Regions from separate parts of the Saccharopolyspora sp. NPDC000359 genome, predicted to be linked through region 1. Evidence: riboswitches for the same ligand, from Rfam matches in the RefSeq annotation. Region 1 holds a riboswitch; the other holds the start of a gene.
What was found. Region 1 has a riboswitch for S-adenosylmethionine ahead of ABT324_RS04975 (methionine ABC transporter ATP-binding protein). Riboswitches for the same ligand answer to the same signal wherever they lie in the genome.

Region 2: linked by a shared signal. The riboswitch ahead of ABT324_RS07605 (aminotransferase class V-fold PLP-dependent enzyme) and the one ahead of ABT324_RS04975 (methionine ABC transporter ATP-binding protein) in region 1 are both predicted to bind S-adenosylmethionine.

The regions. Positions count from the first base shown of each region.
Region 1 is NZ_JBEPDU010000004.1:189,116-196,662, forward strand. It holds gene ABT324_RS04955 (ABC-F family ATP-binding cassette domain-containing protein) at 1-739, opposite strand, end outside; gene ABT324_RS04960 (4-(cytidine 5'-diphospho)-2-C-methyl-D-erythritol kinase) at 876-1,832, opposite strand; gene ABT324_RS04965 (MetQ/NlpA family ABC transporter substrate-binding protein) at 1,975-2,784, opposite strand; gene ABT324_RS04970 (ABC transporter permease subunit) at 2,864-3,547, opposite strand; gene ABT324_RS04975 (methionine ABC transporter ATP-binding protein) at 3,544-4,563, opposite strand; SAM riboswitch class I at 4,812-4,899, opposite strand; gene rsmA (16S rRNA (adenine(1518)-N(6)/adenine(1519)-N(6))-dimethyltransferase RsmA) at 5,075-5,935, opposite strand; gene ABT324_RS04985 (resuscitation-promoting factor) at 6,113-7,547, opposite strand, start outside.
Region 2 is NZ_JBEPDU010000007.1:154,976-162,522, reverse strand. It holds gene ABT324_RS07615 (RluA family pseudouridine synthase) at 1-184, opposite strand, end outside; gene lspA (signal peptidase II) at 226-888, opposite strand; gene ABT324_RS07605 (aminotransferase class V-fold PLP-dependent enzyme) at 1,070-2,407, opposite strand; SAM riboswitch class IV at 2,446-2,561, opposite strand; gene ileS (isoleucine--tRNA ligase) at 2,689-5,844, opposite strand; gene ABT324_RS07595 (hypothetical protein) at 6,150-6,575, opposite strand; gene wag31 (DivIVA-like cell division protein Wag31) at 6,719-7,547, opposite strand, start outside.

The DNA.
Region 1 (7,547 bases):
GGGCCTTGGCGCCGCGCTGCAGCCAGGCGAGCTCCTTGCGCGCGAGGTTCTGCCGCTTCTCCTCGGCGGCCTGCGCGATGCGGGCGCGCTCGGCGCGGGCGAAGATCCAGTCCGCGTAGCCGCCCTCGTACTGCTCGACGCGGCCGTCGACGACCTCCCAGGTCCGGTTGCAGACGGTGTCCAGGAACCAGCGGTCGTGGGTGACGACCACCAGCGCGCACCTGCGCTCCAGCAGGTGGTCGGCCAGCCAGCGCACCCCTTCGACGTCGAGGTGGTTGGTCGGCTCGTCCAGCACCAGCAGGTCGATGTCGCGGACCAGCGCGGCGGCCAGCGCGACGCGGCGGCGCTCGCCACCGGAGAAGTCCTTGACCGGGGTGTCCAGCCCGAGCTTGGTCATGCCGAGGCCGGTGAGCACGGAGCGCACCTTCGCGTCGGCGGCCCACTCGTGCTCGGCGGTGAAGCCGTGCGGGTCGAGCACCGCGTGCCGCACCGTCGCGTCCTCGGGGAGCTCGGTGCGCTGGGTGACCACGGCCATCCGCAGGTCGCGCGACTGGCTGACCCGGCCGTCGTCCGGTTCGGCGAGACCGGCGAGTACCTCGAGCAGCGTCGTCTTGCCGCCGCCGTTGAGCCCGACGACCCCGATCCGCTCGCCCGCCGACACGCCCAGGGACACCCCGTCCAGCAGCGGGCGCACGCCGTAGCTCTTGTGGACCGATTCGAGATTGACCAGGTTCACCATCGAGTGCTCGTCTACTCCATCAACTGCGTTACGTGGTCAGGGGGATCGCAGTTTCAATTGAAACTGCGATCCGCCGTGGCTGGGGACCGCAGTTTCAATGGAAACTGCAGATCGTTGTCACCCACCAGGAGGTCACCTAGGCGTGGACCTGGGGTGGGGTCGGGCGGTGGGCCGGTTCCTCGGACACGAGCTTCGCGCCCGGCACCGGGCCGTGGGCCACGCGGACCGTCCGGCACACGCCCGCACCGGAGAGCTCCGCCGCCACGCGCACCGCCGAATCCGCGTCCGTGCACAGGAAGGCACAGGTGGGCCCGGAACCGGAGACGATCCCGGCGAGCGCACCCGCCTGCACGCCCGCGCGCAGCGTGCGGCGCAGGTTCGGGCGCAGCGAGACCGCGGCCGCCTGCAGGTCGTTGCCCAGCAGCAGCGCGAGCTGGCGGGGATCGCCGGACGCCAGCGCCTCCAGCAGCGGCTCGACCTCACCAACCCGGTTCGGCCGGGACTCGGCGCGCAGCCGGTCCAGCTCGGTGTAGGCGGCGGGGGTGCTCAAGCCACGCCGGTCGAGCGCGATCACCCAGTGGAAGGTGTGCCGGGCCAGCACCGGGACCAACCGCTCCCCGCGTCCGGTGCCCAGCGCGGTGCCGCCCTGCAAGGAGAACGGGACGTCGCTGCCCAGCTTCGCGGCGAGCTCGCTGAGCTCGTCGCGCCCCAGCTCCAGCCGCCACAGCTGGTTCAGCGCCAGCAGCGTGGCGGCCGCGTCCGCGCTGCCCCCGGCCATGCCCCCGGCAACCGGGATGCCCTTGTTGATCGACAACCGCACGCCGGGCTCCTCCGGGTCCCGACCGCTGTGCTCGGCGAGCAGCTGCACCGCCTTCCACGCCAGGTTGCTGGCCCCGGTGGGCACCGATTCGGCGCCCTCGCCGTGCACCTCGACAACGGGTTCCTCGGCGGCCAGCACGGTCACCTCGTCGGTCATCGACAGCGCCTGGAAGACGGTGACCAGCTCGTGGTAGCCGTCCGGCCTGGCATCCCCGACCGAGAGGTGCAGGTTCACCTTGGCCGGTACGCGAACGGTGATGGGGGTAGGAACCACGGAGAGCACACTTAGAGCGTACGTGCCCGAGGAACCCCACCGCCGACTATGTGGCCACCTTCCCCCACCGCGCGGGTGGTGGAGGCAGCGGAGGGCACCCCCGGACCCGAGGCCCGGGGGTGCCCTCCACCGCTGCTGCCGGTCAGGAAGCCGGGATGACGGCCACGCCGCCCCACTCCTGGTTGATGAAGTCCTTGACCTGCTGCGAGCGCAGCAGTTCGGCCAGCTTCACGATCCGCGGGTCCTTGGCCAGCGCCGGGGTGGTCACCAGGCCGTTGGCGTACGGGTTGCCCTCCGGGCTCTCCACGACCACCGGGTCCTGCAGGTTGGCCTTGATCGCGTAGTTGCCGTTGACCACCGCGGCGGCGGCGTCGTCCACCGAGCGCGGCAGCTGGTCCGGCGAGAGGTCCTTGAAGTCGATGTTCTTCGGGTTCTCCGCGATCGCGGCGTCCAGCCGGGTGCCGACCGCGGCCTCCGGCTTGAGCTTGATCAACCCGCCCTGCTCCAGCAGCTTCAGGCCGCGGAACTGGTTGGCCGGGTCGTTGGACAGCGTCACGGTCGCGCCACCTGGGATCTCCTGCAGCGACTTGAACTGCTTGGAGTACACCGCCAGCGGCTCCAGGTGCACCGGCGCGACCCACTCGAAGTCACCGCCGCGCTGCTTGCGGTACTCCTCCAGGTACGGGACGTGCTGGAAGTAGTTGGCCTCCAGCTCGCCGTGCGCCACCGCCTCGTTGGGCCGGTTGTAGTCGTCGAACTTGACGATCTCGATGTCGATCCCGGCCTGCTCGGCGAGGTTGTCCTTGACGTACTCGAGGATCTCGCCGTGCGGGGTGGGGTTGACCCCGACCCGGATCGGCGCGTTGGGGTCCTCGGCAGCGGTCGGGCCGCCACCGCACGCGGTCAGCGCCAGACCGGCGGCAGCCACCAGGGCAGCAAAGCGCAAACGCATCAGGGGTTGTCCTTTCTGGACGTCAGAACGGGAACGCGTTCCCGGACGAGGGGAGGTCGGGTCACCCGGACCCGGAAGATCAGCCCGCCGCGGTGCGGCGGCGGTCGACCAGCTTGGCCGTGAGGTCGGTGATCAGCTGCATCCCGAACGCCAGCACCGCCAGGACCACCACCGAGCCGTAGAGCAGCCGGTCGTCGTAGCCCTGGTAGCCGTCCTGGATCGCGGTGGTGCCCAGGCCACCGCCGCCGATGGCGCCCGCCATCGCGGCGTAGCCGATCAGCGCCACCGCGGTGACGCCGACCGCGCCGACCAGCGCGGCCCGCGCCTCGCCGAGCAGCACCGTCCACACGATCCGCAGTCTGCTGGACCCGGTGGTGATCGCCGCCTCCACGACGGTGAAGCTGACCTCGCGCAACGCGTTCTGGGTCAACCGCGCGAAGAACGGGATCGCGCCGATGGTCAGTGGCACGATCACCGCGGTGCTGCCGATCGACGTGCCGATCAGCAGCCGGGTGAACGAGGCCAGCACCACCAGCAGCACCACGAACGGCACCGAGCGCACGACGTCGACCACGACGCCGAGCACCCGGTACAGCGCAGGCTTCGGGTTCAGCCCCACCGGCGAGCTCAGGTGTAGCAGGACACCGAGCGGCAGGCCTCCCAGCACTGCCAGCAGGGTGGACACCAACACCATGTACAGCGTGCCGAGCGTTGCCTCACCGAGGATTTCCAAGACCTCCGACCAGGGGGTCACATCAGTCACGCAGCAACTCCGTCAACGCAGACCGGGGCGCGTCGCACGTGCGCGTCCCGCTCGACCATCCACTTCAGCGCGGCCTCCGCGCGCTCGCCGCTCAGGCCGACCTTGAACTTCGCCACCGGCGTGTCGCCGAGGCGGGTCAGCCCGCCGCCGAGGATCGCCAGTTCGACACCGAACCGGCTGGCCGCCTCCGGCAGCAGCGCCCCGACCGCGGCGAAGCCGACCAGCACGACCTCGGCGACCACGTCGTGGCGGCCGTCGGTCGGGCGCAGCGGCTCGGCCTGGTCGGTGGCGGGCAGCAGCGTCGAGCTGACCCGGCTGCCGGGCTCGGCGACCAGGTCGAGCACCTTGCCGTGCTCGACCACGCGGCCGCCGTCGAGCACCGCGACGTCGTCGGCGATCTTGCGCACCACGGCCATGTCGTGGGTCACCACCAGGACGGTGACGCCGAGTTCGGCGCGGGCGCGGTCCAGCACGGTCAGCACCGAGTCGGTGGTGCCGGGGTCCAGCGCGGAGGTCGGTTCGTCGGCCAGCAGCACCGACGGCTTGGCGGCCAGCGCGCGGGCGACCGCGATCCGCTGCCGCTGCCCACCGGAGAGCTGGTCGGGGTAGACCGTGGCCTTGTCGGTCAGCCCGACGAGGTCCAGCAGCTCGCCGACGCGGCTGCGCCGCTGCGGGCCGGACATCCCGGCCGCCTCCAGCGGCAGCGCCACGTTGCCCGCGGCGGTGCGCTGCCGCAGCAGCGAATCCCCTTGCGGCACAACGCCGATCTGTCGGCGCGCGGCGCGCAGCGCCTTGCCGTCGAGGGAGACCAGGTCGGTGCCGTCGACCCGGATGGCGCCCGCGTCCGGCTTCTCCAGCAGGGCGATGCAGCGGGCCAGCGTGGACTTGCCCGCGCCGCTGGGACCCACCACGCCGCACACGGCGCCGGCCGGGATTTCCATGGTGACGCCGTCGAGGGCGCGCACGGTGCCGTTGTTCTGCTGGAAGGACTTGGTCAGGTTCTCGACTGTGATCACGATCGGCTCCACATCAGCTCGCGACGGCCGCGCTCCGCGCAGGGAGCAGCAGGCCAGGGAACTTCGGAAAGGGAGGGGAAGAGCTGGGTCACATCTCGCGACGACAGGCGGTGGTGGTGCGCCGCCCGTGGTCGATGACGCGACGCTGCGTCAGCAGCCTCCGGATGTGGCTTTGCGATGACCGGGCCGACAGCGACCGGGTGTGCTCCGCGGGCGGGCCGGCTAACAGCGCGTTGGAATCCACAGCTACTCCATCGGTCCTGGCGTTAGCACCTGCCCGTCGGGTGGTTGCTGCGGCGTCTGGGAGCCAGGTCTCTCGGCCGCTCGGGATGGATTTCCCGGATAGTAGACCCCACTGGCGGATTCCAGCGCAAGTTGATAGTCGTCACTTTCCGGAATCGTTCGCCAAATCACACACCCGGACGAGCGGGAATTTCTCCGCCACACCACGCGTTAGCAGTGACTCCTAGTAGCGGATTGACCCCGCCTGGCAAGCACCCGGACGAGTGGTTCAGCGGTCGCCCGCGACCTCGGCGATGCGCGCGAAGTCGGCGATCCGCAGCTGCTCCCCGCGCGCCGTCGGGTCGACGCCCGCGGCCCGCAGCAGCTCCTCCGCCTGGGCGGCGGACCCGGCCCAGCCGGACAGCGCGCCGCGCAACGTCTTGCGCCGCTGCGCGAAGGCCGCGTCCACCACGCGGAAGACGTCCTCGCGCTTGGCGCCCGACGGCGGGTCGACGCGGTGGAACGACACCAGCCCGGAGTCCACATTGGGCACTGGCCAGAACACCTTGCGCGGCACCGGGCCCGCGCGCCGCACGTCGGCGAACCACGCGGCCTTCACGCTGGGCACGCCGTAGACCCGGCTGCCGGGCTCGGCGGACATCCGGTCGGCGACCTCGGCCTGCACCATGACCAGCCCGTGCTCCAGGCTCGGCAGCTCGGCCAGCAGGTGCAGCACGACCGGCACGGCGACGTTGTAGGGCAGGTTGGCGACCAGCGCGGTGGGCGGCGCGGGGAAGTCGGCGGCGCGGACGCGCAGCGCATCGGCTTCGAGCACGGTGAGCCGGTCGGCCAGCGCCGGGGCGAACTCGGCGGCGGTGCGCGGCAACCTGGCGGCCAGCACCGGGTCGATCTCCACGGCGGTCACCGCGCCCGCAGCGGGCAGCAGGGCGAGCGTCAGCGAGCCGAGGCCGGGTCCGACCTCCAGCACGACGTCGTCGGCGGTGACCGACGCTGAGGACACGATGCGCCGCACCGTGTTCGGGTCGTGCACGAAGTTCTGCCCGAGCTTCTTCGTCGGCCGGATGTCCAGCTCCTCGGCCAGCCGACGCACGTCGGCCGGGCCGAGCAGCGCCGCCTGCTGGTCGTCCACAGACAAAACGTACCCGCACCCCACCCAACAGCCCCGACCAGGTGCGGCGACGTCGGAGGGCAGCAGCTGGTGAAGGGCACCTCCCGCCGATCGGGCCGACGAGAGGTGCCCTTCACCGCAGTCGAGGGCGCTGAGGGTCCGCTACCCGCACCGCCGCGCGGGACGGGGCTGGAGCCGTCAGCTCAGGCCGAGCTTGGACGAGCAGCCGGGCCAGGCGCCGTAGCCGCCACCGCGGGCGGCGCGGACCTTCTCCGCGACCGCGATCTGCTGCTCGCGGCTGGCCTGGTGGGGGTACGGCGCGTACTGGTCGCCGCCGTAGGCGTCCCAGGTGGACTTGTTGAACTGCAGGCCGCCGTAGTAGCCGTTGCCGGTGTTGATGGCCCAGTTGCCGCCAGCTTCGCACTGCGCCAGCTTGTCCCAGACCCCGCTGGTCGGCGGCTGCTTGCCACCGACGCGCACGACCTTCTCCTGCGCTTCCTTGGTGACCTTCTCGCCGACGACCTCCCGGCCGACCTCCTCGCCGTTGCGGGTGGTCACGCGGGTGGTCACGATCTTCTCGCCGGGCACGCCGGGGAACTCGACCCGCTCCTCGCCCTTGAACATCGTGTTGTCGACGATCTCGCGGACCGGCGGCTGGACCGGCGTGGTCACGTTGATCACCGTGCTGCCGGTGCGGGTGATACGCACCTCGGCACCGGTGACCAACCGCTGGTCGCCGCCCGGGGTGATGGTGTCCTCGGCGCCGAGCTGGAGGTTCTGCTCCTTGAGCAGCTCATCGATGTTGGCCGCGGTGGTGGTCAGCTGCCGCGGCTCACCGGCGCCGTCGATGAGGGTGATGTCCTTGCTGGTCTTGATGACCAGCTCCATGCCCTCGCTCGGCACGGCCATGCTGCGGTCAGCGGACAGCCAGGCGCCCTCGGTGGGCACGCCGAGCTGCTGCAGCGCCTGCCCGACGGTGACCGAGCGGACCCACTCCTCGCGGACCTCGCCGTCGACGTTGAGCGTGAGCAGCCGACCGCGGTCGAGCGTGATGGTGTCGCCGTGGCCGACCTTGGCCTGCGGGGACGGGCTCAGCGCATCGTGCTGGCCGATCGTGATGCCCTCGTCCTCGAGGACCTCGGCGACGGTGCTCTCGTAGGTGTTGACGGTGCGCTCTTGCCCGTCGACCTCGACGGTCACCGACTTGTCCATCGCGGCGGCCGCGCCGCCGGTGCCGGTGAGGGTGAGCAGCACGCCAGCGACCGCGCCCTTGAGGAAGCGTCGCTTCCAGACGGTGATCGCCTCGACCGCCTCCTGCGGCGGGGCGGCGCCCGGCTCGGCCTCCGGCAGTTCTTCCGGCAGGACCAGCGGCGGCAGGACGACGGTCTCGGCGTTGATCAGCCGGATGACCTCGTCGACGTCGATCTCGGCGGTCGCGAGCACGTCCTCGGCGTCCGGGCCGAGAGCCTCGTAGATGTCCTCCGGGGTGATGTCCAGGGCGCCCGGCGGGAAGCTGGGGTGGTCCTCGGCCGGGTAGCGCTCAGTCTCGGGCCGGTCCAGCAGACCGACCGCGGTGTGCTGCTCAGCGGCCTGGACCGGGGTGAACCAGTCCGTTGCAGAGTCGAAGGAATCG
Region 2 (7,547 bases), on a different contig from region 1:
CGGCGACGACCTGCAGCGGCTGCTGCGCGGCGGGCAGGGACACCTCCAGCCACGAACCGGCCACCAGCCGGTCGGACTTGCCCGCGGGGTTGCCGTCGAGCAGCACGTCACCGGACTCGGCGAGGGTGGCCACCGCGTTGCGGGACAGCCCCAGCAGCTTCGACAGGCCCGCGTCGACCCGCATGCCGTCCAGCCCCTCGGGCACCGGCAGAGTTCGAAGATCGCTCACGACTCGTTCCCCGCCGCCTTCTTCTTCCGGTGCACGGTGCCGTCGTAGTCACGGCCCATCAACGACAGCAGCACGACCAGCACGCCGCCGACGACGATGCAGCTGTCGGCGATGTTGAACACCGGCCACACCGCGCCACCGGGGGCGAGCAGCGACAGGAAGTCGACCACGTGGCCCTGCAGCGGGCCGGGCGCGCGGAAGATGCGGTCCACCAGGTTGCCGCACGCGCCGCCGAGCACCAGGCCGAGGCCGATCGCCCAGCCCGGCGAGCGCAGCTTCGGGGCCAGCCAGATGATCACGCCGACCACCGCGATGGCCAGCAGCGCCAGCAGCCAGGTCAGGCCGGTGGCCAGGGAGAACGCCGCGCCCGGGTTGCGCAGCACGTCGAGGTAGAGCAGTCCGCCGAGCACCTCCACCGGCGGCTCGCCCTCCAGCTCGGCGACCACGAGGACCTTGGTGAGGATGTCGAGCCCGAGCCCGACCAACGCCACCCCGAACAGCAGCGCCAGCAGCTTGCGCGGTGTGCGCGGTCGCTCACCGGGCGCTCCGCTGGACGTCCCGGCGGTCTCGGCCGGGGTCTCGGGCGCCTGCTCGACGGCTTCCCCGGGGTCGGCCGACTCCGGGGATGACTGCCTGGGTGTGGACTGGTCGCTGCTCACACCCCCATTGTCCCTGAACCGCACCGACCGGGTTCCGGCAGTCCCACTGCCCCGCCCCGCAGTTTCAATTGAAACTGCGGTCCGCCAGGGGCCCGAATCGCAGTTTCAATTGAAACTGCGACTCGACGCCGCACCGGGACCACGCCCACCCAACCCGGGAGGAGCCGCGGGGTGGGAGTGGTCAGGGGAGGAAGTCCGGGAGGGGGCGCAAGTCGTCGACCGGGGTCCAGCGGCCGTCGACCTGTTCGTAGCGCCAGGTCGGGCCGTTGGCGACCAGCTCGCGGAGGGCGCCCACCAGCCGGTCGACGTGCTCGGCCGTGGTGCCCAGGCCGATGCTGACGCGCACCGCGCGGTCCGCGTCCGCCCCAGCGCGGGACAGCAACCGCCGAGTGGCCAGGTGCGCGCAGAACAGCCCGTCGCGGACGCCGATGCCGTACTCGGCGGAGAGCGCGGCGGCGAGCAGTCCGGGGTCCTGGCCGTCGACGGTGAAGCTCACCACGCCGACCCGCTCGTGGTCGGGCCCGAACAGCCGGAGCTCGCGCAACCCCGGCACCTCGCGCAACCCGGCGCGCAACCGGCCCAGCAGCGCCTCCTCGTGCGCCACGACGTCCGACCAGTTCGCCGACAGCTCCGCGCAAGCCTTGGCCAGGGCGTGCACGCCGACCGTGTTCGGCGATCCCGCCTCGTGCCGCTCCGCTCCGCTGGTCCAGCTCACCGCGCGCTCGTGCACCTGCCGGGTCGCACCGCCTCCGGCCAGGTACGGGTCCGCGGCGTTGAGCCAGTCGGCGCGCCCGACCAGCGCGCCCGCACCGAACGGCGCGTAGAGCTTGTGCCCGGAGATGGCGACGTAGTCGATGTCGAGCTCGGCGATCCGCACCGGGCGGTGCGGGGCGAGCTGCGCGGCGTCCAGCACGGTCCGCGCACCGCGGCGGCGGGCGACCCGGGCGAGCTCAGCGACCGGCCACAGCTCGCCGGTGACGTTGGAAGCCCCGGTGATCACCGCCAGCCGCGGCCCCTCCGGGCACTCCGCCAGCGCCGCGTCCAGCGCGGCGACCACCTCGGCCGGGGTTCCCGGGGCCTCGATCCGCCGCACCCGCGGGCCGCCCCAGGGGAGCAGCGCGGCGTGGTGCTCGGTGTCGAAGACGACGACGGAAGTGCTGCGTGGCAGGGCCCTGGCCAGCAGGTTCAGCGCGTCGGTGGTGTTGCGGGTGAAGATCACCGAGTCGGTTCGGCGGGCCCCGACGAACTCGCGCAGGACGTCCCGCGCCCCCTCGTAGACCCGCGTGCACACCTGCGAGGCGAAACCCGCGCCGCGGTGCACGCTCGCGTACCACGGCAGCAGCTGGTCAACAGCCGTCCGGACGCTCTCCAGGCAGGGCGCGCTGGCGCCGTGGTCGAGGTTGGCGTAAGTGGCGCTGCCCCCGGTGACCAGCGGGACCCGCAGCGCGTTCCCGACCACGGCGGGCACGCGGTGGTCAGCAGTGGACTGCGTCGGAATGGTGACGACGGCAGACGTCATGATGCCCCTCCCAGGGCCTCATCGGACCCGTCCTGAGGGGTCCGCGCTTGCCGGGTCGCCCTGCGCGACCGGCCAGGTCCTCACCCGGGGCACCCCACCGCGGTTGGAGGGTTGCCGGCCAGCGAGCCGGGGCTTGGCGCTGGCACTCATGACCTTCGGAACAGGAGATTAGGAAAGGGCCCGCACCGCGAGCAACACCTCTTCCCGAAGCGTGGGAGAGGTCTGCGTCACAGCAACGTGGGCGGGCACCTCACGCGCGAGGTGCCCGCCCACGTCGGGGATCAGACCCGGGCGACCGAAACCTCGACCTCGGTGCCGTCCCCGACCGTGCCGGTGGAACCGCCGACCGCGGAACCGGGTTCGACCGCGTCGGCGAGGGTTTCGGCCGCGATGAACTCGCGGTGCGCAGTCACCGCCGACAGCACCTCCTCGGGCGCCGAGACGGTCACCGTGATCCGGTCGGAGACCTCGAAGCCCGCGTCCTTGCGCGCCTGCTGGACGACGCGGACCACGTCGCGGGCCACGCCCTCGGCGGCCAGCTCCGGGGTCACCTCGGTGTCCAGCACGACCAGCCCCAGGTCGCCGGGCAGCGGCGAAGCCGCACCGGAGTCGGTGGACACCAGCCGCTCGGTGAACTCGCCCTCCTGCAGCTCGATCCCGGCCGCGACGACCGCACCGCCCGGCGTGCGGCTCCACTCGCCCGCCTTGACCGCCTTGATCACCTTCTGCACGTCGCGGCCCAGCCGCGGACCGGCCGCCCGCGCGTTCACCGCGATCTCGAAGTGGCCGTGCGCGGCCACGTCGGTGGTCAGCTCCAGCTCCTTGACGTTGACCTCGTCGCGGATCAGCTCGGCGAAGGGCCGCAGCGCCTCCGCCTCCGCGGTGGCCACCACCAGCTTGGCCAGCGGCAACCGCACCCGCAGGTTGTTGGCCTTGCGCAACTTCGAGGCCGTCGAGCACACCTGGCGGACCTGGTCCATCGCGCTCACCAGCGCCGCGTCCGCGGGCAGCTCGTCGACCAGCGGCCAGTCGGCCAGGTGCACCGAGCGGCCCCCGGTCAGCCCGCGCCACACCGCCTCCGCGGTCAGCGGCAGCATCGGCGCCATCACCCGGCAGGTCACCTCCAGCACGGTGTGCAGGGTGTCGATGGCGTCGCGGTCACCGGCCCAGAAGCGGTCGCGGGAGCGCCGCACGTACCAGTTGGTCAGCACCTCCAGGAAGTCCCGGACGGTGCCGCACGCCCCGGCCAGGTCGAGCGAGTCCAGCGCGGCCTGCACGTCGCCGACCAGCTCGTGGGTCTTGGCCAGCACGTAGCGGTCCAGCACGTGCTGACTGTCCACCCTGGACTCACCGGTGACGCCCTCGGCGTTGGCGTACAGCGCCAGGAAGTACCAGGAGTTCCACAACGGCAGCACCGCCTGGCGCACCGCCTCCCGGATGCCCTGCTCGGTGACCACCAGGTCGCCGCCGCGCAGGATCGGGCTGGCCATCAGGAACCAGCGCATCGCGTCCGAGCCGTCGCGGTCGAAGACCTCGTTGACGTCCGGGTAGTTGCGCTTGGACTTCGACATCTTCAGCCCGTCGTGGCCCAGCACGATGCCGTGCGCCACCACGTTCTTGAACGCGGGCCGGTCGAACAGCGCGGTGGCCAGCACGTGCAGCGTGTAGAACCAGCCGCGGGTCTGGCCGTTGTACTCGACGATGAAGTCACCCGGGTAGTGGTGCTCGAACCACCCGGCGTTGTCGAACGGGTAGTGCACCTGCGCGAACGGCATCGAGCCGGACTCGAACCAGCAGTCCAGCACCTCCGGCACTCGGCGCATGGTGGACCTGCCGGTCGGGTCGTCCGGGTTGGGCCGGGTGAGCTCGTCGATCTCCGGGCGGTGCAGGTCCTTCGGCCGTACCCCGAAGTCGCGCTCCAGCTCGTCCAGCGAGCCGTAGACGTCGGTGCGCGGGTGGTTCGGGTCGTCGGAGACCCACACCGGGATCGGCGAACCCCAGTACCGGTTGCGGGAGATGTTCCAGTCGCGGGCGTTCTCCAGCCACTTGCCGAACTGGCCGTCCCGGATGTGCCCCGGCACCCAGTTGATCTGCTGGTTGAGCTCGACCATCCGGTCCTTGAACTTGCTGACCGCCACGAACCAGGACGACACCGCCCGCTGGATCAGCGCGTTGTCGCAGCGCCAGCAGTGCGGGTACGGGTGGTCGTAGGTCTCGTGCCGCAGCAGCAGGCCCGCGTCCTTGAGGTCGCGGGCGATCTGCTTGTTCGCCTCGAAGACCTGCAGGCCCTCGTACGGCGGCACCTCCGCGGTGAACTTGCCGTGCGCGTCGACCGGCACCACTGGCTCGATGTCGGCGGCGTCGGTGACGAGCTTGTCCTCCTCACCGAAGGCCGGTGCGATGTGCACGATCCCGGTGCCGTCGTCGGTGGTGACGTAGTCGGCGGCGAGCACCTGGTGGGCGTTCTCGCGGCCCACGAAGAAGTCGAACGGCGGTTGGTACCGGCTGCCCAGCAGGTCGGATCCCTTGAATCGCTCGACAACGTGGTCGGCGACGTCCTCGCCGAGCTCCCGCGCGTAGGCGCCCAACCGGGCCTCGGCGAGCACGTAGCGCTCGGTGCTGTTGCCCGGCGCGACGAGCACGTAGTCCACCTCGGGGTGCACCGCTGCGGCGAGGTTGGACGGCAGGGTCCACGGGGTGGTCGTCCAGACCAGGGCCAGCGCGCCGTCGAAGGCCTTGCCCGGGGCGGTGAGCCGCAGCCCGACCGTCACCGCCGGGTCCTGGCGCTGGCGGTACACGTCGTCCATGCGGGTCTCGGTGTTGGACAGCGGCGTCTCGCAGCGCCAGCAGTACCAGAGCACCCGAAAGCCCTCGTAGACCAGGCCCTTGTCCCACAGGGCCTTGAACGCCCACATGACGCTTTCCATGTAGTCCAGGTCGAGCGTCTTGTAGTCGTTGGCGAAGTCCACCCACCGCGCCTGCCGGGTGACGTAGTCCTCCCAGTCCGCGGTGTAGCGCAGCACCGAGGTGCGGCACGCGTCGTTGAACGCGGCCACGCCCATGCCCTCGATCTCGGACTTCGAGGTGATGCCGAGCTGCTTCTCCGCCTCCACCTCGGCGGGCAGGCCGTGGCAGTCCCAGCCGAACCGGCGCTCCACCCGGCGGCCGCGCATCGTCTGGTAGCGCGGCACCACGTCCTTGACGTAGCCGGTCAGCAGGTGCCCGTAGTGCGGCAGGCCGTTGGCGAACGGCGGGCCGTCGTAGAAGACGAACTCGTTGGCGCCGTCGGTCCCGGCCTCGCGGGCCTGCACCGAGGCCCGGAAGGTGTCGTCGCTCGCCCAGAAATCCAGCACCTGGCGCTCGATCTCCGGGAACGCGGGCTGGGCAGCCACGCCGCGCTCACCGGCGTCGCCGAACTGAACCTTGGGATATGACATCGCGGATGCGCTCCTCGCGGTGTGTGTCGTTGCCGCCGCACGGTCACCGAGACCTCGGTGCCCACGCGGGGACGACACCTCGTGCGCGTGCTCCGCACGAGATCCGCGGTACCACCCCGCTTGCCGCCGGCGGACGCCGACGACCCCTCGTTGCCAGCTGTGACGGGCTGGACCCGTCCGGTTCTACTGAGGTGCTGCGGGCACCCGTTCTTCCGGAGGCTCCCCGGTGATGGCCGGATCGTCGCCTGGTCGTTCCAGCGTACCGGGCCACCGCCACCAGTTTTCACCGACTCCGCCCGACCGGCTCAGGACGGCCGGACCTCGGCGGCGATGGTGGCGTTCGGCGCGCACAGGGCGCAGGGCGTGAAGCCCAGCTCCCGCGCCTCCCGCAGGCTCAGCTTGACCGTCTTGCGCGAGCCGATCCACTCGCAGGTGCGGACGTGGTAGCGCGGGCGCTCGTCGATCACCAGCACCTGCGCGTCCGGCCGCGCCGCCTCGGCCGCGTTGCTGCGCTCCTCCGCCGGTTCCTCGCCGATGTCGGCGAACGGCGGCTCGGCCGCGTCGCGCTTAACCGCCTCCCGGCGCCGCCGCACCCGGTCCGCCACCAGCAGGCCGACCGCGACCACGCTGGCCAGCACCGACAGCCACGCCAGCTCGGCGTCGCCGCCCACGACGGCGGCGACCAGCACACCCGCCGCGAGCAGGACCAGCAGCAGCACGACCAACAGCACGTGACCTCACACCCCTCGCGGTACGGGTCCCGACGCGCGCCAGCGGCGACGGGCGCGCCACCCGCCGCCGCTGGCTCACAGCGATTCCTCGATCCCGATCGCCCGCGTCACCGGTTCCACCGAGCGCGAGTCAGCACGGGTGGTCAGCCAGCTTCGGCTGCCCGCGCTCCGAAGCTGTAGCTGGCCTGCTGACCGGACGAGCGGCTGCCACTGCTCTCGGCGGGCGCCGCCGACCCCCGGTCCTGCAGTTCGCGCAGCTGCGACTCCAGGTAGGTCTGCAGTCGAGTGCGGTACTCGCGCTCGAACGTGCGCAGGGTTTCGATCTTCTTCTCGAGGGCGTTCTTCTCCGACGTGATGTTGCCCATCACTTCGGCGTGCTTGCGCTGCGCGTCGCGCTCCAGGTTGGCGGCCTTCTCGCGGGCCTGCCGCTCCAACGTCTCGGCCCGGGTGCGGGCGTCGTTGAGCATCGTCTCGGCCCGGGTCCGGGACTCGTTGACCATGCTGTCGGACTTCGAGCGCGCTTCCGAGAGCAGCTGCTCGGATTTCGTCCGGGCCTCGGCGAGCATGCCGTCGGCCTCGGCCTTGGCCTCACCGGTCAGCCGGTCGGCCATCTCCTGCGCGAGGCCCAGCACCTTGGCGGCCTGCACGTGGTGGTCGCCGCCGGGCGAGGTCTGCTCGGCAGCGGTCGGCGCCGGGACCGGGGTGAGCCGGCGCGGTTCCTCCGTCGGGGCGGCCGGGGTCGAGGAAGCGGACGCCGCCTGGCTGCGGGCGTCCTCCAAGTCGACCTGCGCGGTCTGCAGCTGGGACTCCAGCTGCTCGACCTGGCTGCGCAGATCGTTGTTCTCCTCCACCAGCCGGGCAAGCTCGGCTTCAACCAGGTCGAGGAATGCGTCCACCTCGTCCTCGTTGTAGCCCCGCTTACCGATCGGAGGTTTGCTGAACGCGACGTTATGCACGTCGGCGGGGGTCAGG